Regions from separate parts of the Psychrobacillus sp. FSL W7-1457 genome, predicted to be linked through region 2. Evidence: riboswitches for the same ligand, from Rfam matches in the RefSeq annotation. Region 2 holds a riboswitch; each other region holds the start of a gene.
The links. Region 2 has a riboswitch for S-adenosylmethionine ahead of metA (homoserine O-succinyltransferase). Riboswitches for the same ligand answer to the same signal wherever they lie in the genome.

Region 1 (6,282 bases), 800 kb from region 2:
TTTTCTTTCCAACTACAAACCCATTAGACATTTATAACATTTTTTTATCAAAAAAAGCTCCGCCAATTTTACATTCAGAGTAAAATTGACAGAGCTTTTCGTTTTTAGAAGTAGGCTTTATTGTATTAGCTTCTTAAGTTTAAAGTGTATTAAGCAGTAGGACCGCCTTTTAATGATATCTCTTCAGAGACAGTTCCAAACTTTTTGAAGTTTTCGCGGAAGGATTGAGCTAGCTCAGACGCTTTTTGATCATAAGCAGCTTTATCTTCCCATGCGTTACGAGGGATTAATACCTCAGAAGGAACTCCGTCAATGCTAGTAGGAATATCTAATCCAAATACTGCATCTTTAGTTGTTTCCACATCAGTTAATTTACCTTCGATTGCAGCACGAACCATCGTACGCGTGTAAGAAAGCTTCATGCGGCTTCCTACACCATATTCTCCACCAGTCCAGCCAGTGTTTACTAAGAATACTTGTGCTCCATGCTCATCGATTTTCTTACCAAGCATTTCAGCATACACAGTTGCATGTAATGGTAGGAACGGAGAACCGAAGCATGTTGAGAAAGCAGGCTGTGGAGAAGTAATTCCACGCTCTGTACCAGCAAGCTTAGAAGTGAATCCACTCAAGAAGTGATACATTGCTTGCTCTTTAGTAAGCTTACTGATTGGAGGTAACACTCCAAATGCATCTGCAGTTAAGAAGATGATTGTATTTGGGTGACCAGCAACAGATGGATCAACAATATTATCTATATATTGAATTGGATAAGCTGCACGAGTATTTTCAGTTAAAGAGCTATCAGTATAATCAGCAGTACGAGTAGTAGGGTCTACAACTACGTTTTCTAAAACTGTACCAAATTTGATAGCGTCAAAAATTTGTGGTTCATTTTCTCTTGTTAGGTCGATACATTTTGCGTAACAACCGCCTTCTATATTAAATACGCCATTATCTGACCAGCCATGCTCATCGTCACCAATTAGTTTTCTTCCTGAATCAGCAGATAAGGTAGTTTTTCCAGTACCTGAAAGACCAAAGAACAATGTTACATCGCCTTTTTCTCCAACGTTAGCTGAGCAATGCATTGGTAAAATATTTTGTTCAGGCAATAAATAGTTCATAATAGAGAATATAGACTTTTTCATTTCTCCTGCGTATTCCGTACCACCGATTAAAACGATGCGTTTTTCCATGGATACGATGATGAACGTTTCTGAATTAGTTCCATCAACAGCCGGATTTGCTTTGAAGTTCGGTGCACTAATTACAGTGAAGTCTGCTTTATGAGATAACAATTCTTCTTCAGAAGGACGAATGAATAACTGATGAGCAAAAAGGTTGTGCCAAGCATATTCGTTGATAACTTGAATGCTTAAACGTGAATCCTTGTCTGCTCCAGCGTATCCTTTAAAGACGAATAGTTCATTTTTTTCCTTTAAATAGTTCATAACTTTTGAATATAATGCTTCAAAGTGCGAAGATGAGATAGGTTGGTTTACAGATCCCCAATCGATTTTGTCTTTTGAGATAGGTTCATCAACAATATACTTGTCTTTTGGAGAACGTCCTGTATATTTGCCCGTCTCTGCTTTAACAGCTCCAGTGGAAGTTAGTACTGCTTCTCCTCTTGACGTAGCTTTTTCCACTAATTGTGGTACTGATAATTGCAGGCTAATGTTGTTACCAGCTAACAATTCGTTCAGTTCGCTCACAGTATCGATTGAATTCATATAGTATTACCATCCTTTATTAAAGTTTTTAGCTCTTCACGGAAACATCATAAAGAGGATTTTTCGTTGATATGTGAAATAGTATAACACATTAAACTAAATAGTCTACACTAATTAAAGCTCAAAAAATGATTTTTTTTTGTAATTGTGAATAAATAACAAATTTACCTGTTGACTTATTTTGCTAATATACGTATGATGGTGAATTGAACGGATACTCTTATTCCGAGCGTGTGGAGGGGTTCAGGCCCTATGAAACCCGGCAACCTGTAATTGTACTTAAGTTACAAAGGTGCCAAACCTGATACAAGGTGAAATTCCTTGATTGATAAGAGTGAAAGGTGTTTATGATATTAATCCCTTTCCTCATGTAACTACGTGAGTGAGAGGTTTTTTTATATTACATCGCCCTAAATCCTTGTGTGCCAAGTCCGAAACGGCTTCAAGTTTACTATAGGCTTGACATGGGAATGAGTACCGTATCAATTCCTGAGAGAAATCTCGCAGGACATAGGAGGGAATTTTTTGACACAAAGACGATTATTTACATCGGAATCGGTAACAGAAGGTCATCCAGATAAAATTTGTGACCAAATATCAGATGCTATCTTAGATGCGATTTTAACGGAAGATCCAAACGCTCGTGTAGCTTGTGAAACAACAGTTACTACAGGTTTGGTTTTAGTTGCTGGAGAAATCACAACCTCTACTTATGTAGACATTCCAAAAGTAGTGCGAGCTACTATTCAAGAAATTGGATATACGCGAGCTAAATATGGTTTTGACTCAGAAACGTCAGCAGTTCTTACAGCTATCGATGAGCAATCGGTTGATATCGCTATGGGAGTTGACCAAGCACTAGAAGCTCGAGAAGGTTCGATGTCTGATTCTGATATTGAAGCAATCGGAGCTGGGGACCAAGGTTTAATGTTTGGCTATGCTTGTAATGAAACACCAGAGCTTATGCCACTTCCAATTAGCCTAGCCCACAAACTAGCTCGCCGATTAGCTGAGGTTCGTAAAGATGAAACATTAGATTACTTACGACCAGATGGTAAAACACAAGTAACAGTAGAATATGACGAAAATAACAATCCAGTTCATATCGATACGATTGTTATTTCCACACAGCATCATCCGGAAGTAACGTTAGAACAAATTCAAAGAGATTTAAAAGAGCATGTGATTAAACCAGTAGTTCCTACTAATTTAATAACAGACGAAACAAAGTACTTTATCAACCCGACTGGTCGCTTTGTTATCGGTGGTCCACAAGGGGATGCAGGTTTGACAGGTCGTAAAATTATCGTAGATACTTACGGTGGGTATGCTCGTCATGGAGGAGGAGCTTTCTCTGGTAAGGATCCAACAAAAGTAGACCGTTCTGCAGCTTATGCAGCTCGTTATGTGGCAAAGAATATTGTTGCAGCTGGTCTTGCTGATCGTTGTGAGGTACAGCTTGCTTATGCAATCGGTGTAGCACAGCCTGTATCAATTGCTATTGATACATTTGAAACAGGTAAAGTATCCGAAGCAGATTTGGTAACTTATATCCGTGAGCTATTTGACCTTCGCCCAGCTGGCATTATTAAAATGTTAGACCTTCGTCGCCCAATCTACAAGCAAACTGCTGCTTACGGACATTTTGGACGTACAGATATTGATGCACCATGGGAAAGAACAGACAAAGCAGAGCTATTAAAGCAAAAAGCTGGTCTATAAAAGAGTCTTCTATTACAGAATGCCTCTTATAAAAACAGAAGGTATTAAGAGATTGATCTCTTAATACCTTCTGTTCTTTTTATACTTTTATACAGATGATCTGAAAACTAAGTGTATTTAAAGGAGATTAATAATTGGGTGCGTTTACTCATAATGGATTAATGGGTATAAATTATATAAAATATAAGAATGCTTTAGTTTCTTAAAAAATTTTAAATTGGTTTTACTGATTTATAATATTGTCCTTTTTCAGCATACTCATGAATAATTCGTTGGACATCTTTTTTATCTTCCTCATTTAGTTCTCGTATAACCTTTGCTGGACTTCCAAAAGCAAGCGTATTAGGTGGAATTTTTTTGCCTTGGGGAACCAAGCTTCCTGCTCCAATAAAAGCACCTTCACCTATTTCAGCGCCATCTAATATAATGGAACCCATGCCAATTAATGCACCTTTACGTATTGTGCAGCTATGTAAAGTGACCTGATGGCCGACAGTGACCTCATCTTCAATGATTAGTGGGTTATTGGGACTTTGGTGTAGGCAACTTAAATCTTGAATGCTTACTCTACTTCCGATCACAGTAGGGGCAACGTCCCCTCTAATTACCGTATTAAACCAAATTGTAGTCTCTGGTCCGATTGTAACATCCCCTGTAATTGTGACATAATCAGCAATATAAACTGATTCATCAATCGAAGGTTTCTTATCTTTGTAAGGATAAATCAAAATAGACACACTCCTTTATTTTATTAGAATATAATTAATCCTATCAAACAAATGGGAAGAAGGAAATAAATAGTACGTGGAGAGTGTTTTAGAAATGAGGTATGTTGAACATGTGGAAATGGGAATCAGATGAAAAAGCAAAAGCAGTAGTAATAATTGTTCATAGTGCCTATGAACATCACAGACGCTATGCTTGGTTAATCGAAAAATTGAGAAGCTCTAATTGCCATATAGTAATGGGAGATCTACCAGGACATGGGGAGTTGGTGAGAGCAAAAACCATTCATGATGAATCTTTTGATCTTTACAAAGAATACATAAAACAAGCAGTACAGGTGGCAGTTTCCTATGATCTTCCTATATTCATAATTGGACATGGTCTTGGGGCAACCCTGGTGATGAAAATGTTACATAAAATAGAGGTCCAGTATGCAGGTGTTATCTTGACATCTCCATGGCTACAGTTAAACAAGCTTCCATCTAAATGGACGAAGACTTTAGCTAAAATCTCCGTGCAGCAAAAGATAAACCATGATATTCAGCTCAAGGAACTCACTAGAAACTACGGCGCTTATCAAAATCTAGTTGATGATCCTTATTATCGAACAATAATTTCACATGGCTGGTATAAAGAGCTGGAAAATGAGATGAAAACGGTAAGTCAATATCATGAATCTATTCCTAATGTTCCTTTGCTATTGATGACAGGGGAAAGAGATAAAATTACGGATACAACTGCAGCTAAAGTATGGCTGAAAAAACAAGAGTTATCGGATTATCAATTTAAGGAATGGAAGAATTGCTTTCATGACTTGTATCTAGAGCCAGAAAGAGAAGAAATATTTACTTATTCTCATTCCTTCATTAATAATGTATTAAGATCCATTGGTTATATCGTGTAATAATTAACTAACCACTAGAAACTGAAGTTCTAATAGAAATGCTTTAAACGAAACGAAGGACATGTATAATTTGAATTACAATTCCTCAAAATATACAAACGAATAATCCATCATTTGAAAAAAATATTATAAACATTAATATGAGGCTAGGACAAAGCCACCTTAGAAATAAAAGGCTATGTTAAAGGTAAAGTTTGATTTTAAATAGACTTAAAAAATGAGCAAGGATATTTTTCTCCTGGCTCATTTTACTTTGGAAAGCACCCGTTAGTCAATCTTCTTCTGGTTAACTTCTAGTATCTTCTTTAAAGTAAAATGAATATTTTGAAGGCTTATTAAAATAAATCCAAGCATAATAAATGTTACTATTTCTCCTGTAAACATCGAGATTATTGCAATTATTAGAGCATATACCCCATATAGATAACCTTTCATTTTTATATCACCTCACCATAAACATTTCCATTATTTTAACACTTTCTATTAAACTAACCTTCGCCTTTAGTTTAAGTGTAACATTTCACAATGCATATCTGAGATCAACTTAACGTTTTGGACATAAAAATAGACCATCCAAAATGGAGGGCACTGAAAAACTAACGAGTTTTAAAATCTAATTGGTTTTTCAACCAAAAACAAGGCACTTTCTGTTCAATTCGAACGGAAAGTGCCTTATTTCATTGTCTATTTCTTACTCTTTTTCATTTAGTAGTTTCATGATCCGTTTCAGGTTGACAGCGAATATCGTTGTGGCACCTTGTATTTCCATGCCAAATAAACCCGCTGATTTTGCCGTTTTATAGCCGTGCGGATTTTTAATCTCACTATTTTTCGCCTCAATTTTATAGCGTTTTTTGGCTAGTTCTTTGAAGGCCTCAGTTTCTTGGAAGGCCTCTTGTTCTTCATGTTCATTTGATTTCAATGAGATGCTATACGTTTTACTTTTCGCACCTTCTGTATAGCAGCCTTCACGCATTGGACAAACTTTACATTTTTCGATGTCAAAATAAAAGGTGATTTTTTGATTTTGATTTTCATTTTTCTTTCCAGTCCGTGCTTTTCGAATCGCCATGTGCCCGACTGGGCACACAAACATACCGGCATCTTTATTAAAATCAAATGCAATTTTTCTTTGACCGTTACCATTTGTGATAACGGGATTTAATTTTGAAATTAATTGAAGTTCTTCCGATT
Region 2 (6,282 bases):
ATAAGATTTCGCTGATACCACCATCTCATCCAATCAATTCCCACATAGTCGCTCCCCCGACCTATACGAGCAATATGCATATACATTTCATGTTGCTTTTTTATGTATTTCTCTTCGTTGAGGTTTATAATAAGCTCATCTATCCTTTTTTCACCTAGTGGGAGTATGAGCTTGGAACGATAAGTATCAATTAATTGAAAAACCTCTGTTTGTTCTTTTTCTGCCCACTTCATAACTTCTCCGATTGATCGATTCCCAACGTTCTCCATCCAATCTATCGCATATACCTCTTCATGTTTTAACTCCGCTGCCGCCTGAAAACCAAACTGATGTATTTCATCTATCGCTAGCTCTAGTTCATTGTTTAAATATTGATTATACTCTTCGTTTAATAAGTGATTTTTTTCTTTTTCAACTTCCAAAGCAATTTTGTCAGGATGGAATTCTTTTATAGCATCTACAACTTTTCTTATCTCCCCTTGCCTTTTAGTCGATCGTAAGTTGTCCGTTTCTACATTGTATAAATCAGAAGTATTTCCCATATGAAATGTCCCTAATATCATGATTTTGGTCATTTTTTATTACCATCCTCTCCCAATACGATAAAATTAATTTCATTAATACATCGCAGAGTTAACATAATTTTCTATTATTTTCCCATATAAAGGAATAAAGGTAAATAGATAAATTATTGGTTGAGGCCTTTCTAAGAAAACGATAAATAAAAAACAGAGCAAATTCTATGCGAATTGCTCTGCTATTCTGGATGATTTTATCTTCATTTTGAACGATTTAACATGACACTTAGAACTTAATATTATTCGGTTCGTGTCATGTTTTTGGCGTAAAAGATTTCATCCATTTCTGTTTTAAGCTTTTTGGTGATAGAGATTTTCTCATCATTGGATAGCTCGTCTTCCTTGTAACCAAAGAGGTAGTTATTCAAATCAAATTGTTTCAGCTTACATTTGGTATGAAAAATATTTTCCTGATAAACATTCACATCAATCATATGGTAATATTCCTGCAAGGCATTCGGAATATAATTTTGAATGGAATTAATATCGTGGTCAATGAATAATTTATGACCCTTCACGTCTCTCGTGAATCCCCTCACTCGGTAATCCATGACCATTACATCGGTTTCGAAGGAATGTATTAGATAGTTTAGAGCTTTTAAGGGAGATATTTCTCCGCAAGTCGAAATGTCTATGTCTGCTCGAAACGTACTAATCCCTTCATCTGGATGATATTCAGGATACGTATGAACGGTAATATGACTTTTGTCTAGATGACCAAGAACGACCTCTGGTATAGGCCCAGGGGATTGCTTAAATGATTCTATCGGTGTTTGATCCACGGGTCCTTCTGACACTAAAATAGTCACACTTGCCCCTTGTGGCTCGTAGTCCTGTTGCGCTATGTTTAAAATATTCGCTTCTATAATTTCGGACACTTTTGTTAATATATTGGTTAGACGCTCAGCGTTATATTGCTCATCAATGTATTCAATATATTTTTCCCTTTCTTCCTTCGTCCTTGTATAACAAATATCATACATATTAAAGCTTAGTGTTTTCGTCAAATTATTAAAACCATGTAACTCGATTCTTTGTTTTGGTGTCAAACTCATAGACATAACCCCACTTCCAATAATTGAAAATCATACTTTTATAGATATGTGTATCAGCAAAATACAATGTCTCTTCCATTTTGTCTTCCCTAATATTTGAATAAATAAAACTAAAATCAATAAAAAACTCCTGAATATTAAAACAGGAGTTTATATGTGTCAATTTCAAAATTCCTGTTTGTATAGAAAAACACGAACAATTAAAAGAGAACAATGAAATTTATCTGATTTTTAATAATAAAGTAGAATTGATTTTCGCTCATATCGCGGACGCTTTCCGTGGAGTGAGCGATAAGCCATCACCCATCGCTTTCGCGCGTGGTTGTAACGTCTTTATCTGTCTCACTCATCCCTACTTACGTCTCCGCCCTCCGCTGCAATCAATATTTATAATGTTCACTTTTAATCTTTAAAATGCTTTTTATGAAATTGACTCGTATATAATTTTTCTATTTACTCCCATTTATAAGGAGTAGCCTGATAAACATAGTAATTCAACCAATTAGAAAATAATAAATGTGTATGTGCCCTCCATGTATTTAATGGCTTATTAGAGGGATTATTATTTGGGAAATAGTATTTGGGCATCTCAATATCTATTCCTTTAGTTATGTCTCTATGATATTCCTCTGCTAATGTGTGCGCATCATACTCTAAATGACCAGTGACCATCACCATTTTATTGTCGTTCGATTTTACAAGAAACACACCTGCTTCCTCCGAAGTGGATAAAATAGTTAGTCGCTCATGCTTTTCTATTTCTTCTTCAGATACAGAAGTGTAACGAGATACGGGAGCATTAAACTCTTCATTAAATCCTCTTATTAAATTCTCCACTTGGTCAGTTAATATATGCCGATACACTCCCGAGCATTTACGAGAAAGTGTGAATTTATCTATACCAAAATGATAATACAGTGCAGCCTGCGCGCCCCAACAAATATGTAAGGTGGAGGTGACATTGGATTTAGACCATTCCATTATTTCCTTCATTTCATTCCAGTAATCGACCTCCTCAAATGGCAACTGTTCTACTGGAGCACCAGTTATAATCATCCCATCAAACTTTTTTTCTCTTATTTGATCAAATGTCGTGTAGAAAGTATCCAAATGGGTTTTGCTGGCATTCTTGGATTCATGCGTCGCTGTATTCATAAAGGTTATATTCACTTGTATAGGGGTATTCCCCAGAAGTCTTAATAGCTGAAGCTCCGTTTTTTCCTTCTCAGGCATTAGATTAAAAATAATAATGTTAAGTGGACGGATGTCCTGCTTGTAAGCACGCTCTTGATCCATGAGAAAAATTTTTTCTTCTTTTAACAGCTTAGCTGCAGGTAATTGTTTCGGAATATTGATAGGCAATGACTTTCCCCTCCCAATGAAATGCGCAAGAGCACCTGTGATTTCGCCTCAAACTAAGTAGGAAAGCGAACAGGAGCAAGGCATTTGTTAAAATAAATACCTCTCTTTCCATGTAAGAAAAGAGAGGCAGGAATTTGCTAACTAGCTCTTATCTTCCAAGATCGTCTTGTTAGGAATTAGCACCTTTCTGTACAACAGAGGTTGCCGAAGTATCACAGGGCCTAATCCCTCCACTTCTCTTGATAAGAATATTAAATTGTTTAAATTATTCGTTAATAAGTTATATTAGCATGCTCTATTACTTATATCAACCCATTTTACAAAGTATTCGGGTCATTCTGCTAAATCTAGCCATTTTTCTAATAATTGCTCCAATTGCTCCTCTACCCGAAGTTTTTCCAAGCTTAATGCCTCATAATTTTCCCAGTCATTCTCTATGCTAATTTGTTTTGTTAGCTCACCTATAACATTTTCGAGCTCACTTATTCGCTTTTCCAAAGGAATTTCCTTTTGTTGTTTGGCAGGTGTTGTTTCTTTTAATGGCTGATCGATTATTTCTTTCCTAATATTTTCTTTCGAGCAAAACTCATTCCATTTTTCCCTTGCCCATTCGTAAGGGCCTTCAAATGTGGTAAGCACGCCATGCTCTAGCCAAGCAGTCCTTGGAAATAGTTTATTTAGAAAATATCTATCGTGAGATACAGCAATAATAGTCCCTGTAAAATCATCTAGCGCTTCCTCTAATACCTCTCGTGAATCAATATCAAGATGATTCGTTGGCTCATCTAATATGAGACAATTTATATCTTGATGCATTAGCTGAGCAAGACGGAGTCGCATTCTTTCTCCTCCGCTTAAATCAGCAATTCTTTTAAAAACATCCGCCCCGTAGAACATAAACTTCGCTAAAATGTGTCGAGCCTCTCCTTCTGCCACATTTACTTCAGCTCTAAAAATATCTATTAAGCGAGCTTTGGGATCTGTTATTTCGAAATGTTGAGAAAGATATCCTTGGCGCACATTACTACCAAATCGAGCTTCACCCGAGTCTATTAACTCTACTCCCCTGAGAATATTCAAAATGGTAGTTTTACCGGTTCCATTCCTACCAACGATTGCAAGACGGTCCTTCCAATGTACATGAAGTTCTGCACTGTTTAATAACATTTTTTCACCAAAGCTTTTGAAAGCCTCTTCCATTATGACAACTTCTTTTCCGCTTCGGGGTGCCGCATCAAAAGATAGACTCATTTTCTTAGGGTCTATTAGAGGTTTACGAACCTTTTCCATCCGCTCTAATGCCCGTTCCATATTCCTCGCTTGACGGTGTAAACTTGCATTTGGAGGAACTGCTTGGTTAGCCCATATCCTTAATCTTTTTATCGCTTCTCTCATTTTCTTTATCTTTTTTTGTTGCTCCTCATACTGTTGAAATTCACGAGTAAGTTTTTCTTCCTTTTCGATTAGAAAAGAAGAATAATTACCATGATATTTCGTAAGCATACCATCCTCAAGATCTGCAACTTTTGTAACTACCTTATCTAAAAAATATCGGTCATGTGAAATAATAACCACTGTACCTGTATAACTAACTAAATACTCCTCTAACCACTCTATTGCAAACAAATCCAAATGATTAGTCGGCTCATCCAACAGTAAAAGGTCTGGTTTGGTTAATAGTAGCTGTCCAAGCATTATTTTCGTTTGCTCTCCACCACTTAAACTTGAAAATGGCTGTTCTACAAAATCACCTAGCTCTAGCCCTTCAACTACTTTATCAATTTCCGAATCAATCGTATATCCGCCCTGTAACGTGAATTTTTCCTGTATGTCTCCATACTGCTTTAGAAGTATTTCCATCGCCTCAGCATTTACCACTGCTAGTTCGTTTTCAAGTATACTCATCTTTTTCTGTAGTAGCATAGTATCCTCGAAAGCATCATATAACAGGTCTTTTCCTTTAACGCTTTCTGAAAAAGTAGGAATTTGGGCTAAATAACCTATTTTCGCCCCCTTTTTAAAAGTGATTATTCCATGATCAGGTTTTTCAATACCTGCTATTAGCTTAAATAGCGTTGTTTTCCCACTCCCATTTCGTCCAACTATTCCTAATTTGTCCCCCACTTTAATATCTAATGACAGATCATCAAATATAAGATTCCCACCAAGCATTTTACTTATTTCCTGTATTTTGCATATCATTATGTTTCGCTTCCTCTCCAAATTATTGCTGGAAGCATTTTTCTGCATACAAAAAGACTGCTCGAATAAGCGAGCAGTCTTCTAATGTGGTTCAGAAAGAATGGCTTATCAGCTGTGAATTTCATGTAATTGTCTAAAAAAGGACAGACTGGTCCCGTTAGTAGCAAATCCATGAGTAATCGCACATGATGTGGATAAAAATTCCAATATAAATCCATGTGCATTCACAGTGTTTTTCATTCTTCCTTCACCTCCGTTCATTAATGTAAGATTATTTTAACATATTCCATTATTTCGTACAATGTGAATTTTTATTTATTCGTAACCTTCTAATCCCTCTAAGCCAGGATCATTCAATTCATTCGTATTTGGCATTCCTTCATCATTCTCTTTATTGACTTCTGCATTTCCTGATTCAGGCCCAATACTTTGTCTATTATTTTCAATGATTTCAGGTGGTGGAACTTCGTTTGATGTACGATTTTCTCCACAGGCAGTTAAAGTTAACACAGTAAGAATAAATATAACTATAATTTTTTTCATGAAATACTCCTTTTGATACTGCAGCTAAAAAATAAACAGCTACATATCCTTTTCATATAGAATGGACTAAAGAACTTATTTTATCCACAAAAAAACCAGCATAAAAATGCTGGTTTTTTGCTAATTATTCTTCAATGTCAAAGTGTATTTCATCTTCGTCATTATATTCTGAGCCATTTTCAAATAATACAGTTGTTCGTAATATAAGCGTTGTCATTTCCTCTGCACCATCTGGAAGCCATCTTTCATCTGGCATGATTTCAAAAGGAATCATTTGCATATCCTTTGAAGCTACTGTGCCTACCAATTCAATAGAATGCTTGGAAACAACTTTGGGAGCTTCTCCATTAATCACTTTAAAGACTTCTAACTTAATATTCTCGATTTGCTCATAGTCGTGAACTCCATCAATATAAATCGTACCTGAAAGATTGATCCCATGTTCAATATAAGGATGATCCACCACAGTATCAATCTTAATGGATTTCACTTCAATACTGGAGTTGAATTTTTTGGCCATTATTCTCATTCCACCTTGTTAT
Region 3 (6,282 bases), 890 kb from region 2:
AGCCTTCTGACGTATCAGAAGTGGACAGCTTATTATCTCCTGAGAAGTACGAAGAATTAATAGCAGAGTAATAATGAAAACGCCGGTTAATAATCGGCGTTTTTTTCATATAATAAAGGAAAGGCAATAAGTTGGGAGAGAAGCTAAATGGCACATGTATTTAGTGATAAAATAATTATCGTTGAGGGTAGGTCTGATAAGCTGCAATTATTAAGCCTTCTCGATGAATCTCCAGAAATTATATGTACTAATGGAACGATATCCGATGTAAAATTGGAGGAGCTATTAAGCCCTTATGATGGCTTGCCGATTTATGCTTTTCTAGATGCAGATAAATCGGGAGAACAAATTCGCTCGGTTGTTAGGAAGGAGTATCCAGAGGCCATTCACCTGTATACCAATCCTACGTATGGCGAAGTTGCGAATACTCCGGTCAAGGTTTTGGCATCTATATTAAAACGTGTTAATATTAAGGTGAAAAAAGAATTTTTACCTTAGGATGATGTGTATGAACGAATGGACTAGAGAACAATGGGATAGCGCTAAAAACAATTCAACACTTACCTTGTTTTACATCTATACGCCTATGTGTGGAACGTGTCAGGTAGCAAGTAAAATGATGAATGTTATTAAAGAAATGGTTACCTATCCAATTGGTCAAGCAAATATTAATTTTCTAGGTGATTTGGCGATAGAACAGGAAATTGAAAGCGTACCTTGTCTTCTTATTACAAAACAAGGAAAAGTGGTAAAGAAAATCTATGCTTTTCAATCAGTTCCTTACTTATTGGAAACAATAAAGGCTATTGACGAAGATGGAAACCTATGATAATATTCGTTATGTTGAAAACACAATTTAATAGTGTCGCTCTTATTAAGAGAGGTGGAGGGAAGTGCCCTTTGAAGCCCGGCAACCGTCACGAAAGTGAAATGGTGCCAAGTCACGCAAAGCAATAGCTTTGGGAAATGAGAGAATGGATGAACGTTATTTTAAATAGATAACATACACCCCTTCTGCTCTTTTGCAGAAGGGGTTTTTTATTAGGAAAGGTGGTCAGGTTTACTTGATTAGTTTAAAAGAAGTTTCGAAAAGATTTATTACGAAGCAAGGAGAAATCGTTGCAGTTGACAGTGTAAATCTGGACATACAGCGTGGAGAAATATTCGGGATTATTGGATACAGCGGAGCGGGTAAAAGTACGCTCATCCGCTTGTTAAACGGTTTAGAAAAACCAACAGATGGCCATATTACAGTGAATGGCCAGGAAATTACATCTATTAATGAGGATAAGCTTCGAAGCTTTCGTCAAAAAGTAAGTATGATCTTCCAGCATTTCAATTTACTTTGGTCGCGAACAGTCGCTGAAAATATAGCATTTCCCTTAGAAATTGCAGGTGTCTCAAAGGACAAAAGAAAAGCTAGAGTAGAAGAGCTATTAAGCCTTGTTGGATTGGAAGGAAGAGGAGACTCTTACCCATCTCAATTATCTGGAGGACAAAAGCAACGCGTAGGAATTGCAAGAGCGTTGGCTAATGGTCCAGAGGTATTGCTTTGTGATGAGGCAACATCGGCTCTTGACCCTGAAACAACCGACTCCATTTTAGACTTGCTCGTAAGCATTAATGAAAAATTAGGATTAACCATTGTGTTAATCACACATGAGATGCAAGTTATTCAAAAGATCTGTAACCGAGTAGCGGTTATGGAAAATGGTCAAGTTGTAGAAGATGGAGATGTGCTTGAGGTATTCCAAAAGCCACAACAGCCTATTACTAAGCGTTTCGTCTCTCAAATTTCTGATTCAAACCAACCTGTACAAACGATACAGAATTTAGTTCAGCTTTATCCAAATGGCAAGCTAGTTAAGCTCGTTTTTGTTGGAGATACTACAGAGCAACCAATTCTTTCAAGATTAATCAAACAGTTCGATTTAGAGGTAAATATTGTCCAGGGGAACATCTCTCATACGAAAAGTGGGGCGTTCGGGACACTAATCCTGCAAATTGATGGAAATGAACAAGCGGTGGAAGATGCCATACAATTTATCCACTCGCAAAAAGTTAAAACTGAGGTGATCAACAATGATTGAATCGTTATTTCCAAATGTTGATTGGCCTAAAATGTGGGAAGCCACTATAGAAACCCTTTATATGACCGCAATTTCTACAGTCCTAACAGCAATCTTTGGACTAATTTTAGGACTATTATTATTTTTGACAAGCCCACACCAAGCATGGGCAAATAAAATAGCAAACTGGTTGACCAGTGGAGTAGTCAATATTTTTCGTTCTATTCCGTTTATTATTTTAATCATTTTGTTGATACCATTTACAACGTTGTTGACGGGATCGATGCGTGGTCCGAATGCGGCCATCCCTGCATTAGTAATTGGAGCGGCTCCATTTTATGCCCGTATGGTTTTAATCGCACTACGAGAAATCGACAAGGGTGTTTTAGAGGCAGCTAAATCGATGGGTGCTAAAACCTCTACAATCATTTGGAAGGTTTTATTGCCAGAATCGATGCCAGCCTTAGTATCTGGTATTACCGTAACTTGTATATCACTAGTTGGTTATACAGCAATGGCGGGAATTATTGGAGCTGGAGGACTTGGGAATCTAGCATTTTTAGATGGATTCCAACGTGGACGCGGAGATGTAACGCTTATTGCTACTATTTTAATATTAATCATCGTCTTTATTCTACAATGGATTGGCGATATTATTACTACAAAAATTGATAAAAGATAGGGAGAGATTGAAAATGAAAAAATTATTGGCTGGGGTTTTATTATCTGTTAGTGCATTAACGCTTGCTGCTTGTGGTGATGAGGATAGCGACAAATTAGTTGTTGGTGCCTCTAACGTACCGCACGCAGAAATTTTAGAGCAGGTAGTACCTATTTTAGAAGAACAAGGCATTGAGCTTCAAATTGAAACGTACCAAGATTACGTACTACCAAATAAAGACTTAAATAATGGCGACCTAGATGCCAATTATTTTCAACATGCTCCTTATCTAGAATCACAAATGAATGATTTCGACTATGACTTCGTAAATGCTGGTGGCATCCATATCGAGCCGATTGGTCTTTACTCTCAAAAGTATGATTCGATTGAAGAGCTTCCTGAAGGAGCAACGATCCTAATGAGTAATTCGGTTGCTGACCATGGCCGTGTGCTAGCAATGCTAGAAGCAGAAGGGCTAATTACACTTGCTGAGGGAATAGATAAAACAAAAGCAGAAATTGATGACATTATAGACAACCCGAAAAACCTAGAATTCGATCCAAACTACGAAGCTGCTTTAATGGTTCAGCTATATGAAAACAATGAAGGCGACGCATTGCTAATCAACTCCAACTACGCAATCGATGCTGGCTTAAATCCACTAGAGGATGCAATCGCAATTGAAGACTCAGAATCTCCATACGTAAACCTAGTAGCGGTAAACGCAGGTGACGAAAAAGACGAGCGCATCAAAGCACTAGTAGAAGCACTACAATCCAAAGAAATTCAAGATTTCATCTTAGAAGAATGGGGCGGAGCAGTAGTTCCGGTGAAATAATTCTTGTTGGATGAGTTATTGAAGCAAGCACCTGGTGTGCTTGCTTTTTTTGTGGGGTGATAGAAGTGTCAGTTAAGGAGGGGGGAAGTGCCCGTAACGTGAGGATCGCCCGTTAACTAGTGGAAAGTGTCCCATAAAGTGTTTAAAAGAGCCCATAAACCAGTTGAAACTGACCCATAAATGAAAGAAAAGCGCCCGTAAACGTGAGTATCGCCCATAAACTAGCGGAAATGTCCCATAAAGTGTTTAAAAGCGCCCATAAACCAATTGAAACTGACCCATAAATGAAAGAAAAGCGCCCATAAACGTGAGAAGCGCCCGTTAACTAGTGGAAAGTGTCCCATAAAGTGTTTAAAAGAGCCCATAAACCAGTTGAAACTGACCCATAAATGAAAGAAAAGCGCCCATAAACGTGAGTATCGCCCATAAACTAGCGGAAACTGTTCCATAAAGTGTTTAAAAGCGCCCATAAACCGGTAGAAACTGACCCATAAATGAAAGAAAAGCGACCGTAAACGTGAGTATCGCCCGTAAACTAGTGGAAAGTGTCCCATAAAGTGTTTAAAAGCGCCCATAAACTAGTTGGAACTGATCACTCAATCGAACCCTTAAAAAAGCTACATATACCCTCTTAAATGTTTCATCACAAATAAAAAGATTTACAGGTTTAATTACCAAATTAATGGTATCTTTCTTAACTTAATTTTGCTAATCTAAAATTGAGGTGATGACTATTGATTATCAAAAAATATGCGGAATCGGAACAACTGAAAGCAATGAGATTATTATTGAATAGACTACCTTTGAGGCACCCGTTTTATCCCAAGCTAGCCACAGAAATACAGACAACTATGGCAGGTGATTATGGAGAGGAAGTGGTTTATAGGGAGTTAGAAAGGATGCGTTTACCTTATAATTATTTTTTATTACATAAGGTAATGCTGCGTACGGAAAAATTATTTGAAATTGATTTTCTATTACTAACCCCGTTTGGTGCAGTTATTCTTGAAATAAAAAACATTATAGGGTCGCTCGAATTTAAAGTGAATCCTTCACAATTAATACAAACTAAAGATAATGGGGAGATTAAAAAGTACCCTTGCCCCGTTAATCAGTTAAATGAGTATTCCTATTTATTGTCTAATTTCTTTTCACATCATAATCTTTCTATACCAGTCTTCGGAGCTATAGTTTTTGCCTCTAAAAATAGCTATGTTAAAACTACAAACAATGATACGACCATTCTTTATAAGAATGAGGTCTATTCGTTCCTTCGAAATCTCCAAAATAAATCTACGATAGTACCCGTACCCGTTTCTAAACTTAATCAGGTAAAAAATCTGATTTTAAAACATAATTCCCCATATGAATTCTTTCCCTTAACGAAACATTATTCAATAGAAGTAAGTGATTTAATCTCAGGCGTAGCTTGTGAAGGCTGTGGACAGGTAGGTATGAATAAAATTAAAAATATTTGGTATTGTACAAGCTGTCAGTATGCTGACAAATATGCTTCGCTAAAATCACTTCAGCATTATTTTTGGCTATATGATGACATTCTTACAAATAAAGCTTGTAGAAAATTTTTACTCTTAGACAGTCGCTATGAGGTGAAGAGGCTATTAAGGAAAGCAAACCTCTTAAAATTAGGAAAATATAAAACTACACAGTATAAAAGGAAGAATTAACTTACGAGCACAAAACTTTTTTAAAATGATTCATTTCTCCCCTTTTTCATTTCACCTAAATTATTACCAATTAAATAAGCTTACAATTATCGAAAACGATCAGCTGGAAGCTAATCCCTCTCAGGCGCATGAGGGTGGGATTTAAAATAGGAGACTGGCTTTGATTTTACGCCGAGATGTTACGTGAAATGAAAAACATGATTCGTGTGACATATGTATCAATTCAATATTTGCGAAAGGAATTTTCAGAATAAAAAGGATGTTTGAACTTAACATGAGGTGGTATGTAGTGTAGTATAGAAAACATTAAAAAGGAAAGGAATGATTCATTATCAGTTCGGGAGAGTTACCCTATACAGAACAGATGGACCACGCATTCAGAGGAGTACATGGTTTCGGTTACGATGAATTAAGAAATAGTCAAACATTGAGAGCAAAAGTTGAGAAACGTCGTCAGGCAGATCACGAAAAAAGTATGCAGCTTGCAGCTAAGCTCGATGCTCGTGCTTTCCGAGGTTAATTTAAATAGAAGACAAAAATCCATGCAGTCTAGGCTGCGTGGATTTTTTAGTTAACACTATCACCGTAGTGATATGCATTCTCAATTAGAGTTATCTTATTGAAAATGATAGTGTCATAAAGTACCATGCGGATGAACCTAATTTTTCTCTTATAATTGTTATATATTATCAATAAGAAAGTGTTTCAAAAGATTTGCAAGGGACTTCAGTTTGAGTTAAGATTAGAATGATAATAAATTAGAATGGTTATACATTTCTAGTTACTTAATGGAGGTTATTAAATGTCGACTTTAGTTATTAAGGATTTACACGTCGCTATCGACGGTAAAGAGATCTTAAAAGGTGTTAATTTATCCCTTAACACAAATGAAATTCACGCTATCATGGGTCCAAACGGTACTGGTAAGTCTACTTTGGCTTCAGCTATCATGGGTCATCCTAAATATGAAGTTACTTCTGGTTCAGTTGAATTAGATGGTGAAGACGTATTAGAAATGGAAGTGGA

Region 1: another riboswitch for S-adenosylmethionine. It lies ahead of metK (methionine adenosyltransferase); the one in region 2 lies ahead of metA (homoserine O-succinyltransferase).
Region 3: another riboswitch for S-adenosylmethionine. It lies ahead of NSQ95_RS13585 (methionine ABC transporter ATP-binding protein); the one in region 2 lies ahead of metA (homoserine O-succinyltransferase).

Annotation. Positions count from the first base shown of each region.
Region 1 covers NZ_CP151993.1:2,676,265-2,682,546, reverse strand. Annotated here, with positions in the region: gene pckA (phosphoenolpyruvate carboxykinase (ATP)) at 150-1,736, opposite strand; SAM riboswitch class I at 1,954-2,071, shown strand; gene metK (methionine adenosyltransferase) at 2,262-3,458, shown strand; gene NSQ95_RS13015 (gamma carbonic anhydrase family protein) at 3,671-4,186, opposite strand; gene NSQ95_RS13010 (alpha/beta hydrolase) at 4,297-5,088, shown strand; gene NSQ95_RS13005 (hypothetical protein) at 5,356-5,523, opposite strand; gene NSQ95_RS13000 (IS1182 family transposase) at 5,780-6,282, opposite strand, start outside.
Region 2 covers NZ_CP151993.1:1,874,844-1,881,125, reverse strand. Annotated here, with positions in the region: gene NSQ95_RS09010 (DUF5694 domain-containing protein) at 1-575, opposite strand, end outside; gene speD (adenosylmethionine decarboxylase) at 818-1,633, opposite strand; gene metA (homoserine O-succinyltransferase) at 2,087-2,995, opposite strand; SAM riboswitch class I at 3,141-3,244, opposite strand; gene abc-f (ABC-F type ribosomal protection protein) at 3,329-5,197, opposite strand; gene NSQ95_RS08990 (RAxF-45 family protein) at 5,306-5,437, opposite strand; gene NSQ95_RS08985 (hypothetical protein) at 5,513-5,740, opposite strand; gene NSQ95_RS08980 (sporulation protein) at 5,865-6,260, opposite strand; gene NSQ95_RS08975 (AI-2E family transporter) at 6,266-6,282, opposite strand, start outside.
Region 3 covers NZ_CP151993.1:2,764,737-2,771,018, reverse strand. Annotated here, with positions in the region: gene gcvH (glycine cleavage system protein GcvH) at 1-71, shown strand, start outside; gene NSQ95_RS13595 (toprim domain-containing protein) at 148-498, shown strand; gene NSQ95_RS13590 (thioredoxin family protein) at 509-829, shown strand; SAM riboswitch class I at 869-973, shown strand; gene NSQ95_RS13585 (methionine ABC transporter ATP-binding protein) at 1,065-2,090, shown strand; gene NSQ95_RS13580 (methionine ABC transporter permease) at 2,083-2,751, shown strand; gene NSQ95_RS13575 (MetQ/NlpA family ABC transporter substrate-binding protein) at 2,765-3,568, shown strand; gene NSQ95_RS13570 (nuclease-related domain-containing protein) at 4,303-5,256, shown strand; gene sufC (Fe-S cluster assembly ATPase SufC) at 6,059-6,282, shown strand, end outside.